DNA from 2 places in the Halobacillus naozhouensis genome. Region 1 is predicted to be linked to the other one. Evidence: riboswitches for the same ligand, from Rfam matches in the RefSeq annotation. Region 1 holds a riboswitch; the other holds the start of a gene.
What was found. A riboswitch is a leader RNA that binds a small molecule or an ion and turns the genes downstream of it on or off. The one in region 1 is predicted to bind FMN.

Region 1 (8,267 bases):
GTTTTGTTTCTTATTGCTTTACTAGTCGGTTTGACAGGTCTCGTTGTCGCCTATTTCCAGAGATCAAGGGCCCGTCAGCGTCAGCGCAACCATTATTCTCAAATACCTAAGCATGAGGGGTGACCGAGATGAAAAACAGGTGGTGGAGATGGATAAGGAATTCGTTAATTGGCATAGCAGTTTTTGGTTTTGCAGAATTACTTGTCATTGCTTACTTTGATGGTACGCCTATTAACATACAGGGGGTGAGCGGTGGTATTTTCGGGATAATCGTTGCCATCCTGTTCACATCGTTATTTATTTTTTTTGTTTCCGCCTTTATCTATGGGTTTACACGTGTGAATGCCTTGCTGGAAAGAGATATTCCTCGCGAGTTTGAAGACAGATAATTCGTAACAAAGAGAAAGGAGGGGGATTGATGTTTGATTTTTTTGTGAATGTTATTGCCCATGTTATTTTTTTAGTGGTTGGTCTTGCTTTGTCGTCATACCTTCGTACCTATTTTTTATCCATGCTTAATCGCAAATGAATCTTTGAATCATCGATCCGACATAATTGAGATCTAGTTCATAATTTAATAGTTGGTTCATATATTAATAGCAAGGAAAAATTAGGTTTCAATATCTCCGTATAGCTGCTAATCTCCATATTTTCTCCTTCCTCACTAGAAAGGAGCGTATCCCTTGAAACATCTGTTGCTGGTAGGTGCGGGCCATGCCCATTTATATATTTTAAAAAAGCTACAAAAACATGCTATACCGGGTGTTCAGGTGACGTTGCTGTCTCCAAACGAATACCAATACTATTCTGGGATGCTTTCCGGTTGTGTGGAAGGTATCTATTCTATCGACCAAATTCGGATTTATGTCGGTCAGTTGGTAGAAAAAGCTGGTATTCAATGGAAAAAGGACAAGGCGGTGTCGATCGATCCAGATAACAAAAAGGTGCTAACCGGCAATGGGGAATCGATTGATTATGATGCCGTGTCTTTTGATATCGGTTCGTTGACGTCTGGTCTCGAGACACCGGGGGTTTTGGAATATGCCGAGACGCTTAAGCCGAATTACCGTTTTCCGGTTCTTCTGGAAAAGGTCCGAGAAGCCGAGAACCTCGTAATTGTTGGTGGTGGAGTGGCAGGTACAGAACTGGCATTGTCATTACAATCCTGGCGGCATAAGAACGGAAAAAAACCATTATCACTTGTGAGCTCTACAGAATTAATGGACAAGGGAGCCCCATATGTGTCTCAACGAGTAAAGGAACTTCTCATAAAAAAGGGAGTTAAGCTTTATCTTCATTATCGTGCACGTGAGTTGATGAAAAACCGGCTTATCTTGGCACAATCGAATCAGGAAATTCGCTTTGATGCGTTGTTGTGGTTGACAGGACCGAGGCCTCCACGATTATTTGCCGAGTCTTCTCTGCCTGTTGCTCATGGTTATTTGCTTGTAGAAAATACGTTACAAACCAAATTATATCCTTCCATCTTCGGAGCAGGGGACTGTATCAAAATTGCAGAAGAACCACCGCTTGCCAAAGCGGGGGTGTATCCGGTGAGACAAGCCCCTATTTTATGGAGGAATTTAAATCGTTTTTTTAACAAAAAACCGAAGCGCCTTTATAAACCGCATTTTTCTTTTTTATCCATTCTTGCCTCCGGAAACAGAGAAGGACTAATGTTATATAAGGGGTGTGCATTTCACGGGAAACTTATATGGTTGATCAAAACCATTATGGACCGGAAGTTCATCTGGCGCTACTCCCGTGATAAACTCGTTGGTGATCTGATGTCGAGTATATGGTTGAAAGTGATTTTTTCTACACTGGCTGCTCTTTTGGTCTTCGGCCTGATTTATCTTTTTTTCACAACCACTTACTATCCTGTTATGGGGGTAATGGCTTCGATGATATTCTCTTCAACTTTTGACGTTATATTTGCCGGTTTGCTCCTTTTATTTTTCATTGTCCTAGTCCTCGTTTTGTTTTTTGAAAGTCTTTTGTTTAAATAATCCATCAACAAAGACAATAGCTGAAAAGGAGAAAAATTAAATAAATCTAGATCTGGATAATTAAAAAGACCTATTAGAATAAAAACCAATCGCTATTTAAATGAATAGAAGAAGAGAATTTGCTTGAATAGTTATAGGGAAGAGCAGGGGGGTTATGATGGAGGATTATCGAAAATTAACAACAATGGAAGTCGTTGAATACGTGAAAACAATTCCGGGGTTATTTCCAAAACAGGCAGAGTTGACTTGCAGGGAAGTCGGGGGTGGGGATTTGAATTTATTCTTCCGTGTACAAGAACGTGAAAATAAGAATAATAGTGTGATTCTCAAGCAAGCGCTCCCCTTTACGCGCACATGGGGGCCTTCTTGGCCGCTCAATTATGACTGGATTCGTGTCGAATATGAAACATTATCCATTCAAAACGAACTCTGCGGGGATTTAGTTCCCAACGTCTATCATTTTGATAAAAAACTTTCACTTATCATCATGGAAGATTTGTCAACCTATCATATTCTTAAGAAAGGTTTCAATGTTCAAAATTGTTACCATTATTTGCCAAAACATATAGGGACATTTCTTGCCCGGACCTTATTTTTGACGTCTGACTTTGGTGCTGCTTCCGAAGAACGGCAAAGGTTCAAAACACAATTTCAAAATGAGGCTATGCGCCGTATTTCAGAGGAAATTAACTTTACTTATCCATTTACAGAGCACCAGGCAGATTGTTTCGATCCGTTAATCAAAGCATCCTTGTCTGAAATCTATTACAACGATGAGTTGAAAGCGGAGATCGAGAAAATCAAACATCAATTTACGTCAAACAAACAAGCTTTAATCCACGGGAATCTGCACATAGGAAACATCATGGTTACCGACAATGACACAAAGGTTATTAATGCTGAGTTCGCTTCCTACGGGCCGATGGGATTTGATATTGGAGTATTTATCGCAAACGTACTGATGGCTTATGTTTGTATCGGGAAAGACAAACACATGGCTTACAAAAATTATTTGCTAGATTTGATTCAGGCGGTTTGGGATGAATTTGAAGGTGCGTTTAGACAGCTATCGGAACAACCAGGAAATGATACTTTGATGCTTACTAATCCTAACAGGTTCCTATCCACTTTACTCCATGATTCACTCGGCTTTGCAGGCTGTGAACTTATGCGCCGTGTGATCGGGACTTCCTGTGCTGAAGATCTTGAAAGGATAGAAAACGACGAAACACGCGCTACTGTTGAAACTTTTGCTTTATTCATAGGACAACATCTTGTTTTAAAAAGAAATCACGTTCAAAATCTTAACGAACTGATTCTATCTTTACAACAACTGGAGAACTCGAACGGTCAAAGAGATAGCATAGTGTGACGAGGAATGTGTGCGGTAAAACGATCGATTTAGTAACCATTTGTTCAAAAGGGGCATTTTTGAAGCTTGGGGAAAGGCAGGAACAAAAATCTTATTTTTCGTGTATGTTTTGGTTATAAAGGATAATTTGCCTATGTTGGGCGGAAAGGGGGAACCATGGACTGGATTATGGGAAAGAAATATTTTAGTCTTTCTATATTGGTTTTTATGCTGTTAGGAATATTGGGGGGGTGTGGTCAGTCCGGGACAACTTCACCTGTAAATGCGGGGGATTTTGATCAGTTTTATGCATCAAGTGCAGATGACCTTGGAAAAGACCATTCGATCTATATAAATAAAGAGGACCGCTTGGTTAAGGTTTATGCAACGGTAAACGGGAAATACCTGAAGAAGCCGACCCGGCACGGCTTGAACTGGGTAGAAGGCTCAAACGGTGACAAATCAGTCTTTAAGGCCTATGCCAGTCCGCTGGCTTTTTATCATTCTTTAAGAAAAATCGGAGGAGATCCCGCCTTAGAAAAGGGGGGAGACAAAGATAAGGCATTTAATAAAACCAGTGATGGGGAGTTTATCAAAGGGGATAAGGTAGAAGTTAAGATCACATGGGATGGTGCGGATAAGACATATGACATTCACGAAGTAATGATGGATTCCACTGGAAAGAAAATCGTTTATCATTTTGGAGGCAACTATGAAGCAGCGAAAGAACATATGACTGGATGTTTTATGTGCTTCGATAGTTGTCCAGTCGGCATTACAAGTAACGCATCCCATCCTGTGGGAACGTTTAAGGACGGAAAGGCAAAGTTTCACGGAAATCCCGATGTACTACCCGGTGACGGGACCCCTGTTGTTTTGATCTACCAATTTGTCAAAACGGAATAGATATAGGTGGTGCATCATTAGGGGGGGTTATAATGAAATTGGTTGTCCAAACGTGTGGTCTTTTTTTGGGACAGTTGTTTAGCTTTTATTTGGCTGGACTGAGTGTCGGGTTATTATTGATTCAAGTTCAATGGATCGACATGCGCTTTGATAGTGCTTATGTGGTTACCGTACTTATGGGTTTAGCGTTATGGCTGTGTATCGTATTTTTAATCACAGAGGGGGGACTCCCTTTCTTTTTAAGGAAAGGGAAACCCTTTCTTGCCGTTATCTGTTTCAGCGTTGTGCCGGTAATTGTCACTTTGATCAATGGAAGTTATCTTTTTATGCCGGCCTATATAACCAGCAAGGCGTGGTTTTTGAATGACGTACTAACCATATCGCAAATGAACATGCTGCTGGTCGCCTGGTTTGTGCTTGGCATTACTTCATTGTTTTTTTCACGGGGACTGCAGGTTTTTGGCAATCGAAAGGAATTACCCACCAGTCAGAAAATCGGGATTGGCATTTTCAGCGGAACAGTCGCCTTATTTGTTTTCTTTTATCTTGGTCACCGGGATTTTCAACGAGCTGTTAACGATGCTATTGTAGTCATGCAACAAGCGGATGTATCGGCCTTTCGGGCGTACTTGCTGTCATTTGGGCCGCTTGCCCCGATCGTTTCCGGTTGGTTAATGGTGTTTCAATCGGTCATCGCGCCGCTTCCGGCCTTCGTAATTACTTTTGCGAACGGATTAGTATTCGGGTGGCTGGGGGGGGCTTTGTTGTCGTGGGGGAGTGCCATGGCCGGTGCGATTCTCTGTTTTTACCTTGCAAAATGGCTAGGTCGACCAGTGGTTCAACGGTTTGTCAGCGGTAAAGCTCTTGCCTGGTGGGACCAATTTTTTCAAAAGTATGGGTCGTACTCGGTTCTTATTGCACGCCTTGTACCGATCATATCATTTGATTTAGTCAGCTATGCGGCAGGCGTCACCCCAATTACGTTTTGGAACTTTTTTTGGGCGACCGGTCTCGGTCAGCTCCCCGCAACTTTGCTATATTCATATCTTGGCGAAACAGCTACAGACGTTGTGAAATTCTTATTTTTGCTTTTCACGATTTCAATAGCCTTGGTGATTATCGGGTATTTACTTAAACCGCGTTTTCTAAATTTAAAAGATTGAGCGAGACTGTAGGAGATGTGGATTTAGCAAAAAAGCCAGGCCTTTTACAAGGTACTGGCTTTTAACGTTTAACCCACCTTGTTATGTTATTCACTTCAGGATTTTTAAGAATGGCAGCAGAAAAAGTGTGGAGGAAATGGAAAATTTGATTACTCGATCATATGAGGAAAAGAAAAAGCTTGAAATGATCTACTTGGCGAATGATGAGCAACAGTAATTGCATAATAACATTAAAGAATACGAACGGGCGCAAATCTGGAATAAGACTTGCGCTCTCTCTTTATGAAAGGGGTCAGATTGTGGAGGAAATTATCTCTTTTAACTGGATATTTATGTTAAATACGAATGAGATTGAGATGGTCAAAACCGTGCAAAAACAAAACTCGACGACATCCTAAACCGATTACTTCTAAGCTTTGTTGTTGATGACGAATTGTTGACCAAATTCGTCATCAACAATCAGAATTAATCCAAAAAGAACCGCACCAACTCATAAATAGTGCTAACTAATTGCGAATTTATCGAGTTTCATTTATATTTAGTATAAGACAACTGAATAAACAATCCTTCGGGGCAGGGTGAAAATCCCGGCCGGCGGTGATGAACCATCTGTGTTCAGAGCCCGCGACGGGGAAGGAGTCTTATTTCTTTCTTCCCCCTGATTTGGTGCATATTCCAAAGCCGACAGTTAAAGTCTGGATGGGAGAAGGAGCGAGCGTGCAAAACAAGGTGCAAACATTCTGTAGTTGTACCTTCTATTCGCTATACTTAATTTTCAATACAGCAAAGCCCTGGAGAAGTTCGTCTTCTTCAGGGCTTTTTCTAATTAAACTATTGGGAGGTGAAGAAGATGCAGCGCGACGAACGATACATGAGCATGGCTATTCAAATGGCTAAAGAAACAGTAGGACAAACGAGTCCAAATCCTTCGGTCGCAGCAGTGGTTGTAAAGAATAATCAAGTTGTTGGTCTGGGGGTCCACGTCAAACCCGGGGAGCCCCACGCTGAAGTTCATGCACTCAGAATGGCTGGTGAAAAAGCGCAGGGAGCCGAAATTTTTGTGACACTTGAGCCTTGCAGTCACTTCGGCCAAACACCGCCCTGTGCCCAGGCCGTGATTGATGCCGGAATTAAACGTGTGATTATCGCTTCTCACGATCCTAATCCTAAAGTTAGCGGTCGAGGGATCAAGATGATGGAAAAGGCCGGACTTACGGTAGAAACAGAGGTCTTAATAGATGAAGCAGATGAGCTCAATCGTGCTTTCTTTCATTTTATAAAAACAAAGCAGCCCTATGTTCGTTTGAAATCAGCGATGAGCTTAGATGGCAAAATTGCTACTACAACGGGTGAAAGTCAATGGATTACGGGTGAGACAGCAAGGCAGGACGGTCACTCCTATCGTCATCGCTCTGCTGCAATCTTAGTGGGCATTAATACGGTTCTAATGGATAATCCTAAGCTGACGACTCGAATAGCGGGAGGCGGCAACAACCCGGTTCGGGTTGTTCTTGATACCCATTTACGAACTCCTTCTGACTCCCAAGTGATTCAAGATAGAGAAGCTCCGACCTGGATCTTTACAGGGGACTCCGTCGAAGGTGATGAAGTGACTCATTTTCAGGACTTTCCCCACGTTAAGGTGATCAAATTGGAAACGGAAAACGTTCAAGTAGAAGCTGTTTTAGATTATTTAGGTGAACAAAAACTTACCTCATTGCTGATTGAGGGCGGCGGAACGATTGCAGATGCTTTTGTTCGAGCCGGGAAAGTGAATGAAACGATCACATACATCGCGCCTAAATTAATTGGCGGCAGACAGGCACTGACACCTGTGGCTGGTGAAGGAATCAGTAGTCTGGCACAACTGGATGCTTTTAAATTTCTTAGCTCTGAACAGCTTGGGGTGGATATCAAAGTTGTTTCAGTGAGAGAGGAGGACTCATAATGTTTACAGGGATTGTAGAAGAAATGGGTGCGGTCAAAACTATTAGAAGTAAAACAGAGGCGCTTGAGTTAAGCATTGAAGTGAATGAAATTTTAGATGACATTCATTTAGGCGACAGTATTTCGATCAACGGCGTCTGCCTCACGGTGACAAGTTATTCTGATCAAAGTGTGGAATTTGATGTGATGCCCGAAACATTTCGAGCAACGAACTTGCACCAGCTGAAGCAAGGCAGTTCGGTTAACCTCGAACGGGCGATGGCTGCTGGTGGCCGCTTTGGGGGTCACTTAGTCTCAGGGCATATCGATGGCACGGGTGAGATTGTGACAAAGAGATCAGAATCAAATGCCGTTTATTATGAGATCGAACTCCCGGATGGACTCATTCATTACTTTGTCTATAAAGGTTCGATTACAGTTGACGGTACCAGCTTAACAGTGTTTGGGGTAAAGGAGAACCGTGTCACGATCTCACTTATCCCGCACACGATGGAACATACGGTACTTGGTAATAAGGAACCTGGTGATCAGGTAAATATTGAATGTGACATGATTGGTAAATACGTGGCTCACTTTTTAGGAAAAGAGCCTGAGAGCAGTAAGTCAAAGCTATCGAAAGATTTCTTAAGTGAGAATGGATTCGCATAAAGAAGAGGGTGGGAAGATGTTTGATTCAATTGAACGGGCAATTTCAGAATTAAAGCAGGGAAAAATGGTCATCGTCTGTGATGATGAGGACCGGGAAAATGAAGGCGACCTAATAGGATTAGCTGAATATGCAACGCCTGAAATGATCAATTTTATGATTACTCATGGCAAAGGGCTTGTCTGTGCACCTGTTACAAGTCAATTAGCTGATCAGCTTGAGCTGGACCCTATGGTAGATGACAG
Region 2 (8,267 bases), 1.0 Mb from region 1:
TGTAGCCCCTGTTACAAATGCCCACCAAATCCCGTCAAAAATCGTTGGGAAGCTGTTTGGTTCTATCAGATGGATCATAGTACCAAAAATGATCATTGTAATAAATATCACCGATAGCAGGCGGATAAAGAGAGGAAGTTGAAAATAATCGCGAATCCATTGCTGCATACCCATAAATCCCCTTTTTTATCTACTAGTATGGCTCCCAGGGAAAGGATTCAAACATAAGGGAAGCATGCCGTCATAAGAACGGCATGCTTAGTCATTATTTAGCAAATGCTTTTTTATATCCTGATACACAAATGAGTGAAACTCTTTGTTGTCACGGTAAGCCTTTGATACAAACTGAAACATCTCTTGTTGTTTTTCTTTAAAGTCACCTGCATCATTTGGAGGAAGACTGGCTAACGACTTATCGATAAACGCCTGTAATTTCGGAGCACGTGGCCCCCAATTAAATATTTCGCCCCCGTTTTTATTTATGACGATAATTTTCGGAATCGAACGGGATTTTCCATTTGTCAGGTATTGGTCCATCAGTTCAAGGTTTTCATCGCGTTTCAGGAAACGGGTCTCAATTCCACCTGCCTCTGCGATACGTAAATAAATCGGTACATTAAGCATGGCATCTCCACACCAGTCTTCGGTAATGACAATGGCTCGGAGCTGCTCGGACCTTAACGGGTTGAAAAATGACAGATCCTCCTCAGGAACCATGAACTGATCATAGATACTGAGTAAGTTTTCTTTATGCTGTTCCATCGCTTCGATATAAGTGTCAGGTGTTACCCCTTTATGAAACCATTCATGTAAATTCATTTCAAACTCTCTCCTTTTCTATGCATACAGCTCTTCATTTTCCCGAAATGTTGATTAATTATGCAGTTTTTAAATAAATCATGATGAATGGTATAATTTTCAACAGAGTGAACTATTTAAGGAGGTTTAGTTTCTTGGAAAAAAAACAAACAAATTTTTTACTAAAAATGTTACAGACCCCTTCTCCGTCAAGTATGGAGATGGAAATTCAGAAATCATGGATGAAAGAAATAAATAAACATGCCGATGAAATAAGAACGGATAACGCTGGAAATGTCATTGCTGTATTAAATCCTGGTGCAGAATTCAAGGTGCTGCTTGCCGGTCACTGTGATGAAATTGCTCTTGTGATTAACCGTATCGATGACCAAGGCTATCTCCACTTCGATAAAATGGGTGGAGTCAATCCTAAAGCTGCAGTTGGGATGAAGGTGATTATTCTAGGCAATAACAAATCCATTACTGGAGTAATTGGGGTCAACGCCCAGCACCATGGGGGATTAAAGGATGAATTTGGATTAGAAGATCTCTTTATCGACTGTGGAGCGAAATCAAAACAGGAGATGGAAAAGCTTGTTCAAATCGGTGATTTAGCCGTATATAAACGTGATCCAGAAGTTATGATGGATCGATATATTTCCGGCCGAGGACTCGATAATCGTACAGGGCAGTTTATCGTTGGAGAAGTGTTAAGAAAACTAGCACAACGAAACATTAACGTAGGCGTGTATGCAGTTAGTACAGTTAACGAGGAAACTAACATGGGAGGTGCCTATTTCGCGGCGGCTGGCATTCAACCAACAATGGCGATCGCTTGTGACGTCACCTTTGCCACGGATTATCCTGGTGTAAACAAAAACAAGTATGGAGATGTCCGCCTGGAAGGGGGGCCCGTATTAGCTAAAGGAGCGCCGATCAATCGAAAAATCAATCAGCTGCTCGAGAAGAGTGCGACCTCTTTAAACCTAGATTTGCAGTATGAATTAACACCTCGTATGACTGGGACTGATGCAGATCGCATGCGTTTAACCGGGCAAGGAGTTCCGGTTAGTCTTGTCTCTCTTCCATTACGCTATATGCACTCACCTGTAGAGACGGTCAGTATAAAAGATATGAATGAAGAAATCGATCTTTTAGTTGATATGATCGCCAACCTGACTGGTGAAGAAAGCTTAAACCCTTTAGAAGACTAAAAATGAAACTCTGGCGCATAGCCAGGGTTTTTATTTTTGCTAAAAAATGATTGAGAATATGGGATATGTGGTATATGAAACTAGGAAGAGTTGAATGATTTACATTCGAAGGAGTGGTCTTATGGAAATAGCAGCTCTGCTATTGATAGGGATTATGTCTGTTTTTTTTGCCATAATTTTAGCTATAACTATACTTATTATAAGAATAATGTTGAAAGATAAGAGGCAGGAAAGCCATTCGATCCTAAGAAATTACCCTATTCTTGGAAAGATGAGATATATCACTGAAAAAATGGGACCTGAATTACGACAATATTTATTTAACGATGATAATGAGGGGAAACCATTTACCCGAAACCAAATGGAGGGTACATATATTTCAGCTAAATATAATAAACGGTTAATCGGTTTTGGATCGGAACGCGATTTTGAGGCCCCTGGTTATTATCTTAAAAATGCTATGTACCCTACCCAGCGTGAAGAAATGCTTGTCGATAACGAGAATAAAGTACGTACGAAAGTGTATCATGTGGATAAAGAAAAGCTTTTCCAACGCAAGGAGCATCCTTCTTATAAAGAAGCGAATCCATTTTATTTACCAGATGAGGAAGCAGTCGTGATTGGGGGAGATACATGCAAACACCCCTTTACGGTGAAGGGGCTGGTTGGTCAATCTGCTATGAGTTACGGATCCCTTGGTGAAAAGGCAATTACCGCCCTGTCTACTGGACTTGGATTAGCAGGCGGTGCATGGATGAATACTGGAGAAGGCGGATTGTCCCATCACCATCTTAAAGGTGGCGTGGATATCATTTACCAAATCGGACCAGGGTTATTTGGTGTTCGGACTAAGGATGGCGAATTTTCATGGGAAGAATTTAAACGAAAGAGTGAAATAGACGAGGTAAAAGCGTTTGAACTGAAGCTTGCACAAGGTGCAAAAACACGAGGCGGGCACGTTGACGGAGCTAAGGTGACGCCTGAGATTGCTGAAATCCGTAATGTTGAACCGTGGGAGTCCATAGATAGCCCCAACCGTTTTTACCAATTCAGTAATAATGAAGAAATGTTTGAATTTATGAAGGAGTTGCGTGAAGTAAGTGGCAAACCTATTGGAATGAAGATCGTGGTAGGGAATATTGAACAATTAGAGGAAATGGTATCACATATGGCAGACAGTCGAGAAGGCCCCGATTTCATTACAGTTGATGGAGGGGAAGGGGGCACGGGTGCGTCTTACCAGGAACTTGCAGATGCGACCGGTCTGCCAATTAACTCCGCCCTGCCTGTAGTAGACGATATGTTGAAGAAATATAATGTGCGAGATCGTGTGAAAGTGTTTGCATCAGGTCAGCTAATATCTCCTGACAAAGTTGCAATGGCTCTCGCGATGGGTGCCGATCTAGTAAATATTGCCAGAGGAATGATGTTCTCTGTAGGCTGCATTCAGGCTGAAATTTGTCATACGAATAATTGTCCGGTGGGAGTGGCCACTACGAACCCCGATCTTCAAAAAGCCTTAATTGTAGAAGAAAAGTCGTTCCGAACCTGTAATTATGTATTATCCATAAGGGATGGTCTATACAATTTGGCAGCTTCCGTGGGTATTGACTGCCCTACTAAATTTGAGCGCAAACATATTGTTTATCGTGATGAACATGGGCGTCTTCAATCATTAGAGAATATCTTTCCATCTGCGGAAGTAGTAAAACCTTGATCGTTGTAGAGGGGGATTTAAAGTGACACAAAATAAAATTATGATTAGTAGCCCTTTCTCTGGGAAAATAATTCAGCTGTCCGATGTTCCGAAACAGAAGTTTTCTAACAAGATGATGGGCGAAGGAATAGCAATTGAGCCAACTGAGGGAGAAATGGTTGCTCCCGTATCGGGTGAAGTTACACAAATTTTTCCGACCAAAGATGCTGTAAATTTATTAACAGATACAGGTGTTGAATTGTTACTACAAGTTGGAATCGATGCAGAAGAGCTGGAAGGTGTAGGATTCGAGACAAATATAAAAGAGAAAAGTCGTGTTTCAAGGGGCGATTCTCTAATTACGTTCGATTTAGCAAAAGTAACACGGGAACTTTCCAGTCTTGCCTCTCCAATTGTAATTATGAATCGTAACCAAGTTGCTCAGTTCTCCTATACGTCACAATCTAATGTTATAAAAGGTGAAACGATAATTATGGAACTTGAACTCACTGAGTAAGCATAAAAAAAATATTGCAATTTCGTTCGCTTTTTTGTAAGATTAGCTTAATTATATAATATCGATTCAAATCTTCGGGGCAGGGTGCAATTCCCGACCGACGGTAAGGAATACTTCAAAAGTATTCTAAGTCCGTGACCCGTTAGGTGTTTAGCCTGACGGTGGACCCGGTTGAATTCCGGGACCGACAGTTAAAGTCTGGATGGGAGAAGATGTCGAGTGGAATGGTAGGTGAGGAACCTGCCTTTACTTTCCTATGGACAAACCTCTAACCTTAAGCCCTGTTGCTTAAGGTTTTTTATATGGGAACTTGTCTTTCGGTTACCTTCATCTGGGATTTTGAATCGATGCAAAAGATGAAGGAGGAGATTGTTGATGAACCCGTACACAGGTCAATCATCAAAGCTATTAAAGTTAATTATATTATCATTGTTTGGAAGTATTTCGATGATTTTAATGCTGCTAAATTTTCCGTTACCAATGCTTCCTCAATATTTGAAAATTGATTTCAGTGAAGTTCCTGCGCTTGTTGCTGCTATTCTGTTTACTCCAGCAGCGGGGATCATTGTGGAAGGTTTGAAAAATACTCTTTATTTAATTTATACAGGAGCAGCTGATCCTGTAGGAGTTGTTAGTAACTTTATGGCCGGCGTTTTATTCATCGTGCCTGTTTCCATGTTCTATCACAAATTTAAGAACGTAAAAAGCCTTGTTTCGGGGTTAATTACAGGCTCTGTTATCATGGCGATAGGGATGAGCGTCCTCAATTATTTTCTTTTTTTACCTGCATATAGCTGGTTTATGGGGTGGGAAACAATGTCTGATCAAGTAAAATGGTTGACGGTTGTAGGGGCAATTCTTCCCTTTAATGCACTAAAGGGAGTCATTGTTGGAATATTATTTATCCCACTGTTTATTAAACTTAAGCCGTGGATTGAGCAGAAACGGATAAAGACCTCTTCCGCTGCATAAATGTCTCATAGAGAACGAATTTTTCTAGCGTTATAAAAACAGAAATTTAGGAGAGCGTATGGACCGCTCTCCTTCTTCAGGTGCTTTCTGCTTCCTCTACGGTCATTCTCGCTGTCGGCATTGCCTTTAGACGTTCAAGCGGGATCGGCTCTCCCGACTTTTCACTCTTTCCATAACTACCATCTTTAATCCGATCAAGAGCAGCATAAATTTCTTTTAGCTTTTCCCGTGTTTGCTCATGAAGTGTATACTCTTTCTCTTTTTCAAATTGTGAAGTTCCTAGATCTCCAGGGTGATCAGCTACACTGGAAAGTTCACCTTCCTTATCATTAGGGTCTTCACTATTTTTCTGCTGGTTTTGAAATTTAGCCAACTCTTGTTCCGCTTCTTCTTTCATTGCTTCTAGCTGTTGTTTGAATTCATTCAACTGTTTATCAGTTAACATTATTTCACTCCTAATTAGTTGGAAGCGGCTAGGAACTTTGGCGGGACACGACCCCCACCGTACACCTTGAAATAGAGATCAATTGGTGGTCTTCACCTTCTATTCGAATTTCCCAAACCATAGTTGTTTTGCCACGGTGGTGGGGGATGGCAGTGCCATAAACAAACCCGGAGCGTATACTTTTCGTATGGTTAGCATTAATCTCAATTCCAAAAATCTGCTGTCGTTCTGGATCAATATTTAAAAAGGACCCAATGCTTGCAGCGGATTCAGCCAGTGCTACACTTGCTCCCCCATGGAGAAAGCCCATCGGCTGATGTGTGCGATGGTCTACAGGCATTTTAAGGATAACTTTGTCCGGCCTGGCTTCGATAACTTCCATTCCTAGTGCTTCCATTAATGTGTTTTGTATAGATATATCCATTTTATCATCCTCTATTTTTAATTCCCTGATTTCATAATATCAAACATATATAAAGATGAGGTATTTCCAGCTTATCCTATCCCCCAAAAAAACAACCCGGCCTGTTTTTTGAGCTCGGGTTGTAATAAGGTTGCCTTCCATTTCAACTGCTCTTATACTAGCTAAAATGAAAAGGGGAAAAACAATTGCAATAGAAGTGAAATTCCTAGTAATAAACCGTATAAGGTATTGGTCTGTGCCGTTGCCTTCATGGCCGGCATCATTTCTAATGGGGATTTCTCCCCAGCAAATCCCCGTATAGATTGGATGCCTTTTCTAATGCTAAGCAATGTAAAGATAGACCAGATGGGAAGCATTCCTATTGCGGTTAACACTACAGTTATTCCATAGGCAATCACATATAAGCTTAATAAGAAGCGGACAGCTCCATGATGGCCGAATAAAATGGCTATAGTTTTGCGGCCGTTTTCAGCGTCCCCGACGCGGTCACGAATGTTGTTTGCCAAGTTGATCGCTCCAATAAATATCGCCACTGGAACCGAGATCACAATAACTTCCCATGTTAAACTCAATGATTGGATATAATAACTTATGCCAATAATGATTGTGCCCATGAATAGCCCTGCAGCTAGCTCTCCTAATGGGGTGTAGGCTATCGGGTAAGGACCGCCTGAGTAAAGATACCCTAGCAGCATGGAGACTAGACCGATCACAGCCACCCACCAACTGGAAGAGGCGCAGATATAAACACCAAGCAATGTAGCCACTACGAGGAAGCCGATGGCTAAGTTTAAAATCGTTCGCGGTCGGATTCCATCCCGCACAATCGTTCCGCCTATTCCAACAGAGTTCTCATTGTCTAAACCTCTGACGAAATCATAATATTCGTTAAACATATTTGTGGCAGCCTGAATTAAGACCGAAGCGAAAAGCATTGCAGCAAATAATCCAAGATGAATCCCATGATCCAGAGCAGCAAGCATCGTCCCCACGAATACGGGTACGAAAGCAGCGGTTAACGTATGAGGACGCAGTAACCTCCACCAAACTTGAAATCCGTCACGTTCATTCAAGGAAGCTCTCATATTTTGATTTGAAACAGAACTCATGGGTGTCATCTCCCTTGTAATCAAACTAGTAATATAATATCAACTTAAGTTTAGGCAAACAGTCCTCTGGTGTCAATCCTTGTAAGAATATGCAGGAACCGATTAAGATTCCTTGAGTCAAGATAAAAAAGAGAATAAAATAGAAGAGGATCACTATCTTTTATAAATGGTGTGTAAATGATTTATCTTAATATAATGCAACGTCCCTAACTGGGGTGGGAGGAATTTTAATGCTTCATATAAAAGTGCCTCAAATAGATGAAATGGTTGAGGAAGCGATTAATAAGGCGACTTCTGAAAGAAAGCCGCAACTTATCAGTTTTGTGAATGAAATAGATTATACAGAGGCTTTTACCTTTTTGGATCGATCACAGAAGGTAGACCAGCATCGTTTATTTTGGAAAAGTGCAGATGAGGATTTCACGATGGCAGGTGTAGGTGCTGCTCACAGGATGACAGCAGCTCACCCGAACCGATTCAGGAAAATAGAATCAAACTGGAATGAACTTATGAACGAAGCCCAAGTATACGACCCGTACTATGAAAAAGGGACAGGCCTTGTCACGCTGGGAGGCTTTAGCTTCGATGCCAACCAGAATAATTCAACTCCATGGGAGGGCTTTCCTGACTGCCAGATGACGGTTCCGGCCTATTTGTTGACGAATAAAGGCTCAAAATCGTACTTGACGACAAACTTGCTGATTTTTGAGGAAGATCATAAGCAGCAAATTATTCGCCAAATAGAGGAGCAGCAACATCATCTTTTACACGGGGCTCGTCAAGAGTTGAATCTGCCCAAACAAACAGCATGGGTGGAAACGGAAGCGGAGAAATGGAAACAGAGTGTCAAGCAAGCTACCGATGATATTAAGCAAGGAAAGCTAGGGAAAGTTGTACTGGCCCGTGAACTGCGTGTGAAATTTGATGCCTTAGTTGAATTGGCCGCAATCGTGGAGGAATTATGCGAGACTCAACAAAATAGCTATATTTTTGTTTTCGAAAATGGTGGAGATTATTTTATCGGGGCGACGCCGGAAAGGCTGGCTAAATTAGAAAATCAGAAGCTTGTCTCTACTTGTTTAGCGGGAACTA

Region 2: linked by a shared signal. The riboswitch ahead of P9989_RS14410 (ECF transporter S component) and the one ahead of ribD (bifunctional diaminohydroxyphosphoribosylaminopyrimidine deaminase/5-amino-6-(5-phosphoribosylamino)uracil reductase RibD) in region 1 are both predicted to bind FMN.

The regions. Positions count from the first base shown of each region.
Region 1 covers NZ_CP121671.1:3,760,848-3,769,114, reverse strand. Annotated here, with positions in the region: gene P9989_RS19330 (hypothetical protein) at 1-123, shown strand, start outside; gene P9989_RS19325 (hypothetical protein) at 129-389, shown strand; gene P9989_RS19320 (FAD-dependent oxidoreductase) at 684-2,009, shown strand; gene mtnK (S-methyl-5-thioribose kinase) at 2,167-3,381, shown strand; gene P9989_RS19310 (YdjY domain-containing protein) at 3,538-4,266, shown strand; gene P9989_RS19305 (TVP38/TMEM64 family protein) at 4,299-5,429, shown strand; FMN riboswitch at 5,990-6,144, shown strand; gene ribD (bifunctional diaminohydroxyphosphoribosylaminopyrimidine deaminase/5-amino-6-(5-phosphoribosylamino)uracil reductase RibD) at 6,280-7,377, shown strand; gene ribE (riboflavin synthase) at 7,377-8,024, shown strand; gene P9989_RS19290 (bifunctional 3,4-dihydroxy-2-butanone-4-phosphate synthase/GTP cyclohydrolase II) at 8,041-8,267, shown strand, end outside.
Region 2 covers NZ_CP121671.1:2,748,871-2,757,137, reverse strand. Annotated here, with positions in the region: gene P9989_RS14435 (potassium channel family protein) at 1-168, opposite strand, end outside; gene P9989_RS14430 (thioredoxin family protein) at 259-819, opposite strand; gene P9989_RS14425 (M20/M25/M40 family metallo-hydrolase) at 987-2,012, shown strand; gene P9989_RS14420 (FMN-binding glutamate synthase family protein) at 2,167-3,729, shown strand; gene P9989_RS14415 (PTS sugar transporter subunit IIA) at 3,752-4,225, shown strand; FMN riboswitch at 4,292-4,443, shown strand; gene P9989_RS14410 (ECF transporter S component) at 4,601-5,197, shown strand; gene P9989_RS14405 (TraR/DksA family transcriptional regulator) at 5,274-5,642, opposite strand; gene P9989_RS14400 (hotdog fold thioesterase) at 5,671-6,066, opposite strand; gene P9989_RS14395 (1,4-dihydroxy-2-naphthoate polyprenyltransferase) at 6,228-7,175, opposite strand; gene P9989_RS14390 (isochorismate synthase) at 7,406-8,267, shown strand, end outside.